Regions from separate parts of the Agarivorans sp. OAG1 genome, predicted to be linked through region 3. Evidence: predicted binding sites of a transcription regulator. Region 3 holds the regulator's gene; each other region holds the start of a gene.
What was found. The regulator sigma-54, encoded in region 3, starts transcription at its own class of promoters, with help from an activator protein. The targets are predictions, from matches to a motif close to GTTGGCACGNNNNTNGNNT.
Positions count from the first base shown of each region.

Region 1: OAG1_RS02890 (THxN family PEP-CTERM protein) is a predicted target of sigma-54. The motif match lies at 1,869-1,887, and genes of this name have one in related genera.
Region 2: OAG1_RS19680 (choice-of-anchor A family protein) is a predicted target of sigma-54. The motif match lies at 1,739-1,757, and genes of this name have one in related genera.
Region 4: OAG1_RS17400 (PEP-CTERM sorting domain-containing protein) is a predicted target of sigma-54. The motif match lies at 1,814-1,832, and genes of this name have one in related genera.

Region 1 covers NZ_AP028990.1:602,278-605,421, reverse strand. Annotated here, with positions in the region: gene OAG1_RS02895 (PEP-CTERM/exosortase system-associated acyltransferase) at 1-751, opposite strand, end outside; gene OAG1_RS02890 (THxN family PEP-CTERM protein) at 908-1,822, opposite strand; gene OAG1_RS02885 (THxN family PEP-CTERM protein) at 2,249-3,144, opposite strand, start outside.
Region 2 covers NZ_AP028990.1:4,327,469-4,330,612, forward strand. Annotated here, with positions in the region: gene OAG1_RS19675 (carbohydrate-binding protein) at 1-396, opposite strand, end outside; gene OAG1_RS19680 (choice-of-anchor A family protein) at 669-1,631, opposite strand; gene OAG1_RS19685 (transporter substrate-binding domain-containing protein) at 1,986-2,744, shown strand; gene OAG1_RS19690 (DUF5060 domain-containing protein) at 3,037-3,144, shown strand, end outside.
Region 3 covers NZ_AP028990.1:4,023,035-4,026,178, reverse strand. Annotated here, with positions in the region: gene ptsN (PTS IIA-like nitrogen regulatory protein PtsN) at 1-151, opposite strand, end outside; gene hpf (ribosome hibernation promoting factor) at 159-446, opposite strand; gene OAG1_RS18280 (RNA polymerase factor sigma-54) at 471-1,973, opposite strand; gene lptB (LPS export ABC transporter ATP-binding protein) at 2,026-2,751, opposite strand; gene lptA (lipopolysaccharide transport periplasmic protein LptA) at 2,751-3,144, opposite strand, start outside.
Region 4 covers NZ_AP028990.1:3,826,582-3,829,725, reverse strand. Annotated here, with positions in the region: gene OAG1_RS17415 (FtsX-like permease family protein) at 1-75, opposite strand, end outside; gene OAG1_RS17410 (ABC transporter ATP-binding protein) at 63-749, opposite strand; gene OAG1_RS17405 (hypothetical protein) at 759-1,388, opposite strand; gene OAG1_RS17400 (PEP-CTERM sorting domain-containing protein) at 1,888-2,625, shown strand; gene OAG1_RS17395 (OsmC family protein) at 2,691-3,144, opposite strand, start outside.

The DNA.
Region 1 (3,144 bases), 1.4 Mb from region 3:
TACGTGTAAGTGTTCCTGCACTAATGTAGTAAGGCGCGCGTAAGCCATGATACTCAATAGCTGGACCAAGCTGCTCAAACTTAATACCTAAAAAGCTCATACTTCTAGCAAGACGCGGCTCCATCATAACAAACGCGTGATGGGTGCCAGCTCGCACAGCTAGAGCGGCAATAGACAAATACAAACCAATAGCTAAAAAAGGAAAGCAACGTAACTCTTCCTCAGAATAGGTTTGCTCATTGATCGCACCAGAGGCAGCACCATCAAAGTTATCCGCTTTACGACGTCGGAATTGTGGGCGAACCGCTAAACGCGATATTTCACAAATTTCGCTTCTAGCAAATTGCGAAGGGTGATATTTAGCACCTTCAATAGCATTAGAACAAAACTTCTCGATGGGCAGTAACTCATCTTTACTAGAAGGAGATACTATTCGCACACAGCCTGCATAGTTGGTACTAGGTTTGTGCTCGATTAAACAAAAGCGAGAGTATTCATCAAACTCATCTTGTTCCATACCGTTTTCACGGACTGGCTCAAAATTAAGTTCCTCACAGTATACGTCATGACGAATTCGAAATGCTTCTTGTACGGTATCGGTTTTATAAGCAACTACCGGGCGAAGATACTCTGCAAAGTGCTGAGCAATTAGCTTAGCTTCTCGCTTAACCAATAACGAAATGCCACCTCTCACAACAGCCCCAAGATAAGGGATACTTGCTAGGTTTTTCACATGTTTGTTTCGGATCATAAAGCGCTCTCAAAGCTTCAAACTTTCTAAACATAACATTTAGATTTTAGAAACAATTTAGAATTATAAAAGGCAGGCTTGCAGAAAAAACAAAGCGCAGAACTAGGCTGCGCTTTGGATGTACAATGCTAAAACTTAGCGACTTTTAATTAAGCATTATGCGCGGCGACGAACAGCTGCCAAGCCTAATAGACCTAATCCAAAGATAGCTAATGTTCCTGGCTCTGATACTTGTGCAGCAGAGATAGCGAAACCAGCTTTCAATTCGTTAGTTTTATCTTCTTCTGTAAGGAAGCCAATACAAGTTGCGTTTGGTCCACAATCAATATCACCTAATACTTCTAAACCTTGTAGGCGAGTAGTTAGGGTGTATACATAGTCATCGTAACCTGGAATTGGTAGTACGAAGCTATTTGTTAAGTAAATGTCATCACCCACTTCTGTGTATGTAACATCTGGACCCAACACGATAGTGAATAAGTCAGAACAGCCTTCTTGGTTAATACCGGCTTGTCCTACCAACTGAGTTGGCTCGTACTTACAAACATTGTTAGTTGGCGTGTTGTAGGTTTCTTCAAAAATCACACCGAACTGAAGTACAGGTGCTGGAGCTAATGGGAAAGCAACAGGTGCTGTAGGTGCAAGGAACAAACCATCAAACAATGTAGCTGCTACTAGAGTATCACCGGTTACACCCCAGTTTTCGTGTACAAGGCCAGTACCTTCTGAAAATGCTAAAGCACCAACACCATCTACAACACTGGTAGTCACAGTACCTGATTTAGAATCTTCAATATTCAAAGCACTTTTCTTAAGATCTGGGTTTTCAGCAGCGTACGGGTCACCCCAAGCAAGAGACTTAGGAAGCTCGCCACCAAAAAGTGGGTCAAAATCATCTAAAGTTTCGCCAGTTGCATCAATACCCGTTGGGTCAATTGAACCAGCATCAGAAGTCCACTGATCGAAACCAGCTTCGTTTAGGTAATCCCAGTCAGTGATAAGAGCAGCGTTAGCAGAGATGCTTGCAAAACCTAAGCTAGCCGCCAAGCATGTAAGTTTTAATTTGTTCATGTCACCCATCCATTTGGTCAGTACGATTCGAAATACAAGTCATACAAAGCAATCTAGGTGCCAACTTTAAAAAACCTTTAAAAGCAGTAGCTTAAGAAATAACCAAATCATTGAAGTAAATAGGATGTAAAAATTACTGACACAAAAACCCATTATGTTTACCACCGTAAAAGATCCTTAAGATCCTTGTTCTAAAGCTTAATGTATGAAGATTTCCCTTACTAAATCCAATTAACGATTTACCTTGGACCAACAAACAACATTCTGGTGTTAAGTTGCTAAGCACTATAAAGGTAGATGAGAAAGCAGAACCTTCGAACAAGACAGTTACGATTGAGAATTTGAGCTTTGGAAGTGAGAGTTTCTTGAAGGAAATAAAAAATTACTGCTGCGAAAGCGCAGCAGTAATTATATAAGAGCAGCTAATTAAGCGCGGCGACGAACAGAAGCCAAACCTAGCAAACCTAAGCCAAAGATAGCTAAAGTACCTGGCTCAGTTACTTGAGCAGCAGAAATAGCGAAAGCTGCCTTTAATTCGTTCTTCTGGTTTTCTTCAGTTAAGAAACCAATACATGTAGAGTCAGGACCACAATCTAGATTATCTAATACAGTTAAGCCTTGAAGACGAGTAGTTAAGGTATACACGTAATCGTCAAAACCAGGAATTGGTAGAATGAAGCTGTTCTGAAGGTAGATATCATCGCCAACTTCAGTAAACGTAACTCCGTCATCTAGTACCAATGTGAATAAATCAGCACAGCCAGCTTCATTAATGCCAGCTTCACCTACTTTAGTATCACCGTATTTACAGATGTCATTAGTAGGAGTGTTGTACGTTTCTTCAAACAATACATCAAACTCAAGAACCGGCGCAGGTAGTGCTGGGCCAACAAAAGGAGCTAGAGGTTGCAGGAACAAGCCATCAAACAAAACTGCTGAAGACAAAGTATTGCCAGTTACACCCCAGTTTTCATGGGTAAGGCCTGTACCTGTTACGAAATCCAATGCACCAACACCGTCAACTACACTTGTACTTACTTGACCAGACTGAGCGTCGTCAATCTCAAGTGAACTTTTGATAAGTTGAGGGTTTACAGCGCCGTATGGTGTACCCCATGCAAGGCTTTTAGGTAACTCACCACCAAAAAGAGGATCAAACTCATCGGCTGTTGCGCCGCCGGTATCAATACCTAGTTGGCCAGCGTTTGAACTCCACTCTTTAAAACCCGCATCATTCGAGTAATTCCATTCAGTGATTAGTTCAGCGTTAGCAGAAATACTTGCAAATCCTAGGCCTGCAGCCAAGCAAGTAAGTTTCAATT
Region 2 (3,144 bases), 300 kb from region 3:
GGTTTGCGCACCAGCTTCTAAATTAAGGGTATTTTCTAGGGTAACCCAGTTTTGCCAGCCACCAGTTCCTTTTACTTTTACCGTGGCTTTTTCAGCGTTATTAGCCAGCACAACAAAGCGCCCGCCATTAGTATCACTGGCTACTCGCGCAGAAAACGTGTATTCGCCAGCAGCTGGAACATCGATGGCGTATTCCACCCAATCACCATTTTCAATATAACCAACATTGTTTCCGCCATCGGCATCGGCCGTAGGTTCTGTTTGTACCCCTTGCTGTTGGCTAAAGTTTTCGGCTTTTACTTTAATCGCCGCATTAGCCGCTGTACTTAGGCTAGCCATGGCAACCAGGGCTGATGTCAGCAGTAGATTTTTAATATGCTTAGGTAATACGCTCATTGATTTGCTCCCTCATTATCTCTATCAAATTATGTTCTACGACCAAATATCGATATGGCTTGATACTGCGCTAAGCGGATGTTCAAAATTCGGCCTAAGGCCAAAACTACTCGCATTTATTTCATCAGTTAAATTTATTTAGCAGAGATTATGTGAACGCTCACACTAGTGGGTGATTTAGTTAACGCTTATAAAAAAACAGAACAGCTTAGCGGGATCAAAAAAGCCCCAAGTAAACTTGAGGCTTTCAATCAGATTTAATCGAGAGGAACTTAGATGCGACTACGACGACGCGACACGATGACTAAAGCTAAGCCCAAAATAAATAGCATAAAGCTTGAGCTTTCGCTTACCACTGCGGGTACTTGCGGGGGAGTCCAATCAAAACCATGGCTATGAAACTCTCTGCCACCTGTATAACTCTTGGCAGCTACACTTCCGTCAAATACTGCACCACCTGTAATATCAGCGTCTAAGGCTAGCACCGAACCTACAGTTGCTAAGTTATTGAAGTTGATTGATTCCGCTTCATAGAAGTTCCACAAAATATTCTCTGCGCCAAGGTTACCTAAACCCGCATCAATGGCAAAGCCGTTCCCGGTAAGGTTTACCCCACCAGCAATATCTACAATGCTACCAGATACGTTAATGATCACTGTTTCAGCTAAACCAGCATCTAAAGACAAAGAATTGTTTTGAGCGAAGATACTAGAAAAATCAACATCAAACACCGCCACGCTATCGCTACCGGCGTAGGACAAATGGCTGCCACTTAGTACTGCGTTACTGGTTAGGCCGGCGAAGTAAGCAGAGTCTGCTCTTAGCTCCGCTTCTACGGCAGCAAAAGTAGCCTGCATATCCAGTTGATTTTTAGCGCTGATGCTTTGAACTGCTGAGCCGCCACCGTTAAGGTTAACATTGCCATTTACATTGTAGCTGCCGCCATAACTTAAGCTGCCAGCATTAAGGTTAATATTGGTAGCGTTAACGTCACCCACAACAGTCACGGTGTCTTTATTAATAACCGTGGTTTCTCGGGTTGCAAAAGTAGGCGAATGACCTGAAGCATTTAGATTACCGCCAAGAAGAGTGCGACCTTCTACTTCTCCACCTTGGTAGTTGTAATCACCGGTAAGAATTAAGTTGTAGTCACTTAATACGCTGGCTTGAGAAGCAACAGACAAGGCCAATGAAAAGGTCACAAGCGTAAATCGACTTAACTTTGCAAAATACATAAAACATTTCCTACTACTACGGTAACGACCGAAAACTGATAACTATTTGACCAAGTTTATATTTTTCAAATACTTAGAAATACAAACTATTAAAACTGACAGCTTAGAAGCAGGAATTAGGCCAACTAACTAAAAGCGTTAATTTTCATGGCTTTATTCATGTGTATATATTATTAAACAATACAATAAGAGTTTAGTTGTAAAAAAATTCGACAAGATTGGAAAAGCAGTCTAGCGAGCAACGATACTCTGCTGGAAACCTTGCTTAAAGCTAGGCGAGAACTACGCTTAATATACGCTTTAGCTTTTTTACTCAGCTGTGTTTATTACCAATAGAGAGTTACCATTATTTATTTGTTCCGTACCCTTTTCTGTTTAAGCCTAGTGATAATCAGTAACCAGAGCGCTGCTGAAAGCATCACTATAGCCAGCGGTGAGCATCCACCCTTCACCTCTCAATACCGCGATGATGAAGGTTTAATAAATGCCATTGTTAAAGCCTCGTTTGCTGCCGTAGAAACAGAGGTGAATTTTCGTTATTTGCCCTGGCAACGCGCATTAAACTCCAGCCGAGTAGGTAGTTATGTAGCCACTTCTTATTGGGCGATTAAATCTGAACGTCAAGAGCATTTCTTTCACTCCGAGCCACTTTGGTACGGTGGAAGCGTATTAGTTAGCTTAAATTCAACTGGGGAGTTCACCAGCCTAGCCAGCTTAAAAGGCAAAGTCGTAGGCGCCGTGCGAGGTTACACCTATACCGAAGATTTTTGGCTAAATGGTGACAAAGGCCTATATGAAATCGAAGAGGTGAATTCAGACTTACAAAACCTAAAAAAGCTGTTTGCCAAACGCATCGATGCATTTTTAATTGATAGAGTCGCCGCAACTACCCTTATAAACCGTTACTTAAGTCCTCAACAGCGGGCAGTTTTGTGTATATCTAATAATGATGTAATGAGCAGTAGCGTGCATTTGCTCATATCGCGTAAAACTGAAGGCGCCGCTAAGCTGCTTAAATCATTTAATCGTGGTTTAGCAACAATAGTTAACAACGGCCAATACCAACAAATAGCCAATCGTTACCCAATGATCACCCATGGCTTCTTAAAATAGTCCTTTCTCTGTCAGCTGTCGCTAATGAGCAACAGCTTAAACCCTCATTCTCAGCCCTTAAATAATATGAGATTAAAATTGATTAAAAAAATCAATTAAAACAATTAATTACAACTTTACATATTGATAATTAATTGCTCAAATCCTCGCTGACAAAAAACATTATAAAAAGTTAATCAATTTAAATACTCAACGCTAAGTACAAACGTTACAGACCAGACGACTGGTTTATCACTGATAAAGATAAGCCTTCTTTGCACTTTGTTGATCAAACAAACACAAGGAAAATCCAGTGAAACAACATAAACACAAAGCGAGAAAGACCAAGGATTTAGTAGGCTTTTTATGCCTTGTCTTTTCTTTATTTGCCAATGCCGGAACAGGCAGCCAAGGCATCAAC
Region 3 (3,144 bases):
CTCGATTTAACAAGCTTTCAAAAATGCATTGGGTAGTGGTATCAAGCTGTTTGGCAGCCAGTTCGCTCACTATTTCTAGGGCGCGTTTTTTTGAAGAGCATTGAACTGCACTTTGGGTGCAGTCCAAGCTAAGTACTTTATTTAGTTGCATGGGGGGGCTAACGTTTGTTAAGTTTTTCTTTATGTTTGATGACTTGGCGATCAAGTTTATCAATCAGGCTGTCGATGGCGGCATACATGTCAGAATGCTCAGAGGTTGCAAATACTTCGCCGCCGTTTAAATGTAATGTGGCTTCAGCAATTTGGTTCAGTTTTTCTACGTTGAGGATGACGTGAACGTTATTGATCTGATCGAATCGTCGGGTGAGTTTGGCAAACTTGGTGTGGACATATTCTTTCAAAGATTCAGTTATTTCTACGTGGTGTCCAGTAAGGTTAATTTGCATAGATATCTTCCCCTTTTAGTGGCCTTAGATAAGGCTCTTACGTTGGTTAGAAGGTGGAATTGCTAAAGACTCACGATATTTAGCGATCGTACGTCTTGCCACCTTGATCCCCTGATCTGCCAAAATATCAGCAATTTTGCTGTCGCTGAGTGGTTTACTGGTATTTTCGGCAGCTACCAGTTTCTTGATTAATGCACGAATAGCGGTTGACGAACACTCACCCCCGCCATCGGTAGCCACATGGCTAGAAAAGAAATATTTAAGTTCGAAGATGCCGCGAGGTGTGTGCATGAATTTTTGGGTGGTTACCCGGGAAATAGTGGATTCATGCATTTCTACAGCTTCTGCTACATCGTTCAGTACCATTGGCTTCATGGCTTCTTCGCCATATTCAAAAAACGCCTGTTGATGATGAACAATGCAGTTGGATACTTTTAATAGGGTTTCATTTCGGCTCTCGATACTTTTAATAAACCACTTGGCTTCTTGTAAGTGGCTACGAATAAACTGGGTATCGTTAGCGTTGGTAGAGGTTTTACTTAAAGATGCATAGTGGGAGTTAACACGCAACTTAGGCATTGCATCTGGGTTGAGCTCTACAACCCAGCGGCCTTGGCGTTTTACAACCGATACATCCGGAATAACATACTGGGCTTGATTAGGCTCAACCGCGTTACCAGGTCGAGGTTCAAGCGTATGAATCAAACGCATGACTTCGCGTAACTGGTCTTCTTTAAGTTTGGTTTTGCGGGCTAATAGACGAAAATCGCGATTAGCCAATACATCAATATGATTTGAAACTACATCTTTGGCTTCATTTAGCCAAGGTGTATCTTCAACAAAACGGCTTAGTTGAATCAGTAGGCACTCCTGCAGTGAGCGAGCCGCAATACCAACAGGGTCGAAATGTTGGATGCGTTTAAGTACTGCTTCTACTTCATCTAGCTCTACATCTAAGTCATTGTTATCGCTTGAACGTAAGCCCTCTAGTAGCTGCTCACAGTCTTGGGTGAGGTAGCCCGATTCATCTACTGCATCAATAATGGCTAAAGCAATAGCTTGGTCTACTTCACTAAATGGAGTGAGTTGCATTTGCCACAATAAGTGGTCTTGTAAAGAGTCGACAGTTTCGCCCTGAAACAACATATCGTTGTCATCGCTAACCGCGCTGCCAGATGAGCTGGCTGGGGCAGAACTGGCGCTGTAGATATCGTCCCAAGTAGAGTCAACAGGAAGGTCGTCAGAAACAGTTTCTTGATTAATGGCATCGCCTGCTTCAATTTGACTGTTGTCTATGTCAGCAGTGGATTCGGCCTCGGTAGACTTCTCGTTGGCAGATTTAGCGTCGGTTGCGTCACTATCACTGGCGTGAGACTCATCCGCCTCAAGCAGAGGGTTACTTTCCAGAGCCTCTTGAATCTCTTGCTGTAAATCCAGTGTTGAAAGCTGGAGTAAGCGAATGGCCTGTTGTAACTGGGGGGTCATGGTTAACTGCTGACCAAGACGCAACTGCAAAGATGCTTTCATTAACTACCGCTGTTCCTTCTTCTTATTGTCTTTTTTTAAACTTGCACTTTAACTATAGCTTGAATTGTTCTCCGAGATAAACTCGTTTCACATGTTCGTTTTCGAGAATTTCTTCTGGCTTTCCTGAGGCTATCAATTCGCCTTGGCTAACGATATAGGCATGCTCACAAACATCGAGAGTTTCTCGAACATTGTGGTCGGTAATTAGTACACCTAGACCGCGATCACGTAGATGTTCAATGATCTTTTTAATATCGATAACAGAAATAGGATCTACCCCTGCGAAGGGTTCGTCAAGCAAAATAAACTTAGGTGCGGCGGCTAGCGCTCGAGCAATCTCAACTCTTCGGCGTTCACCACCTGACAAGCTCATGCCTAGGTTTTTGCGAATATGGCCAATGTGAAACTCTTCAAGAAGGTCGTCTAATGCACCAATTTGTTGCTCTTTATCGAGGTCTTTTCGGGTCTCTAATACGGCGAGAATGTTCTTCTCCACAGATAAGCGGCGAAAGATAGACGCTTCTTGCGGAAGGTAGCCAATGCCTTTGCGTGCGCGGGTATGCATCGCTGTACTAGAAATATCGTCATCATCGATGAGGATGCGGCCTTGGTCACGAGGCACCAAACCCACCACCATGTAAAAAGTAGTTGTTTTGCCAGCGCCGTTTGGACCTAACAAGCCAACAATTTTACCGGTTTCTACATTTAGACTAACGTTTTTGACTACCTTACGGCCCTTGTAGGCTTTGGCTAGGTTTTCAGCAATTAGGGTACTCATTATTGCTGGTCTTCCTTGGGCGTTAGTTCGTCAAGTTGCTGCGGTAGGAAAATAGTAGTTACACGGCTGTTTTCGTCGCCTTGTGCCACCATTTCTTGTTTGTTGATGCTGTATTTGATCATTTTACCTTTTACCAAGCTCTCTTCTTGTTTGAGTTGAGCATTGGTAGTGAGTGTTAGCGTTTGGGTTTTTAAGTCGTAGCGCACTTCGTTCGCTTCAGCTTCAATTGGCTTGCCGCTATCAAGTAATTGATAAAACGTTGCGGGTTCGCCTTTAGCAATCATAACTTCGCTGCCTTTTTCTTCACTACCAATAACGCTTAGCTCTTCGGCGTGCATTTTAATCGAGCCTTGAGTCACCACAACATTATTGTAAAAGGTGACTCGGTTTTCT
Region 4 (3,144 bases), 200 kb from region 3:
GATAATAAGCACCGACATAATGCTGCGGCGGCGATTTCGTTGCACATTAAGTAATGCATGTTTTAGGCGACGCATGCGCTAACCTCCTTGGATAATACCTGTCCGTCTAGTAGTTCTATTTGTCGGTCGCAATGTTCACTCATCCGGTTATCGTGAGTGGCGATCACAAAGGTGGTGTTGTGGCTTTTGCCAATGGCCTTCATCAGCTCTACAACTTGGTGGGCGGTGTGGCTGTCGAGGCTAGCTGTTGGTTCGTCGGCAATTACCAAGCGAGGCTGGTGAATCAAAGCTCGTGCCACAGCAATGCGTTGTTGTTGGCCCCCCGACAAACGGTCGGGTTTAGCTTGCGCAAAGTCGGCCATGCCTACTGCATCTAAAATTTGCATAATGCGCTGCTTGCGTTGTTGGCTAGGCACTTTATTTAGCATTAGCGGATACTCTACATTTTCGTAGGCGCTCATTACTGGCACTAAATTAAAGCGCTGGAATACAAAGCCCAGCTGTTGTCGCCGTAGCTGCATACAATGCTGTGGGTCTTTATCTAGTTTTACCCCATCAAAATACAGCTCGCCTTGGTAGTTAAGATCTAGCAAGCCACAAATATTAAGTAAGGTGCTTTTGCCTGAGCCTGATGGGCCGCAAAGGGCAATCATTTCACCAGCACGAATATGTTCATTAACATTGTTAAGCGCTTGCTGGCTTACTTGGCCGGTTTGGTAAAACTTACTTAAGCCTTTAAATTGCAACATATTCTATCCTTAGCCCTTATTTTGCTTAGCCATTAACTGCGCGGTGAGCTGGCTGTAATCATCATTTACACCGCTTTGCTGTAGTTGCTTAAACCATTGTTGAGCCAGTGCCGGTTGCTGGTTGTTTAAAGCCGCCTCTACAGCAAAGCGGTACACCCATGAGGTGGCTTGGGCAGGAGATTGCAAAAAGCGCTGGTCATTAAGTACTTGTTTGAATAACTGCATGCCTTGGTCTTGGTAATTAAAAAAGTCTGGCACGCTGGTAAAGGTAACTGCGGCCGTTGCCTGCATATATATCGCTTGAGGAAGGTAGCGATATTGCTGCTGCCATTGCTCTTCTCCAATCATATTTAAGGCTTTATCCATGCGTGCTAAGCCATCTTCGGTGTAGCGCATTTTGGTCCAAGGCATCCAAGCATCGTCACCTTTTAAAGTCTCGGTTCCACCCAGATAAAACAAAGTCCAAGGGTCTGAAGGTTGCTGCTGATGGACGAGTTGTAGCTCTTTATACAGTGAATCTAGCTGCGAGTAGTCACCTTGGGCTGCTTGAAAGTAAGAGGCAAGTTGTTGCTCGTTAATGCTAGCGCTTGCTGAATAAGAGCAAATAAGTAGTAGGCTGGCTAAAGTAAGCTTTTTCATGATCAATCCTTGTCAGTGTGAGTACATGAGCAAGATTACGATTGATATTCCCTTACAGCTGCATGATGCGATAAAAGGCAAAACCGCCGGACTAAATGCCGATAGCGAAGGATGAATGGATTGAGAGTACCGTTATCGATGGCGACGCTTTCTGTAAATTGCGGCTAGCATTGGGCTGCCATTAAAACCTTATAAGTTAACCCTTAGCGCCGTCATTGTTGGAGTTGAATGGTGATTTGGAGTGTTAGCGTTATTCACCTGTGAAAAATGCGCTGCTTGATGAGTTAGCTGTTTAAAAGCTGAATAAATATAAAATCTTAGAATTTACAGATTATAAACACTGCTTTAATGTCAGCTATTTATACAAATATTTATTTTGAATCACTTATTATTTTTTAACTACTTGTTTTAAAAGATATTAGTTTTTTGGTATGACAAGTGCATCCGTGTTTAGTGATATGTAGGAAAATACTTGCTACATCCAAAAAAGGAATTAAACATGCTGAATCTACGTCATTCATTGGTATTAAGCTTTTTACTGGTGCTAGGTAATGCCCACGCTGGAGTGATAGTTGTTGATTACAATGGGTCTTTTGATGAGGCAGATGTAGTTGCTGAAGGTGGCTTGCCTGCTGGTGATTTTGACACCATTGGTGGGGTCGATGATGTTGCACTTTTCAATTTAGTGGAAGGTGAGAACGCCTTTTATGGTTCAATTTACAGCCCGCTGGACAGCGGAGATGTTTTCAATATTGGCATTACCGCAGGTATGCGTTTAGTAGGAGCCAGTATCGATTGGGGAACCAACTTGCCTGGTATTAATTGGACCTTCGGCACACCTATTTCACCTGATTATCGCCAACAAAGTACATTTGGCGCTACTGCGCCAACTTGGTTCCTTGAAGAGAGTTCTACAACGCCAGAAATTTTTACCATTCCTGAACTAGAAGATGGGGTTTTGGGTTTAAATGGCAAAAGTTTTGATGCACCAAGTTTAGATGTTACTGAAGGTATTTACTTGAGTAGCCTGCTTGATCAAGGCCACACTTGTGCACAAACCTATGTGGTTAATTTTCCAGGTTATAGCCCTGAATGTGTAGAAGGTATTGATTATAAACTTACCTTCATTGTTGAGAGCACTTTGCCGGTAACGCAGGTTTCTGAGCCGAGTACTATTTTGTTAGCTATGTTTGCGATGCTTGGGTTTGGCGTTTCAAGAAAGAGACTTAACAAATAACAAGCTAGTTTCTTATTCATTAAAGCCTTGGTCTCACCAAGGCTTTTTTATTGGCTGGCTTAGAGCTACAGCGCAATATTGGTTGTTACTTTTGTGGTCACAGAGTTAGCAATAAAGCATTGCTGGTGGGCTTGATGATGCATTTTCTCAAGCTTAGCTAGGCTCACCTCTTGCCCTGAAAAAGCCACTTTAGGGTTGAGCTTTACCTCTGTCATGGCCATTTTTCCTTGCTCATTTAAGGCCATTATTCCTACCGCTTTGTCTTCATAGCTATCCACTACCAAACGGTTTTTAGCGGCAATGGATAAGAAAAACAGCATGTGGCAGCTAGATAACGAGGCAACAAAGGCCTCTTCTGGGTCAACGTTTGCTTCTACCGAGTAAGGCAGCGGCACCACATGTGGTGACGACGAGGCTGCAACAGTTTGGCCGCCATCAAAGTGCCAATGGTGGCCTCGGCTGTAATGGTTGTCGGTATAAGCTTCATCGGTTTGGCGTTGCCACTCTACAATGGCGAAG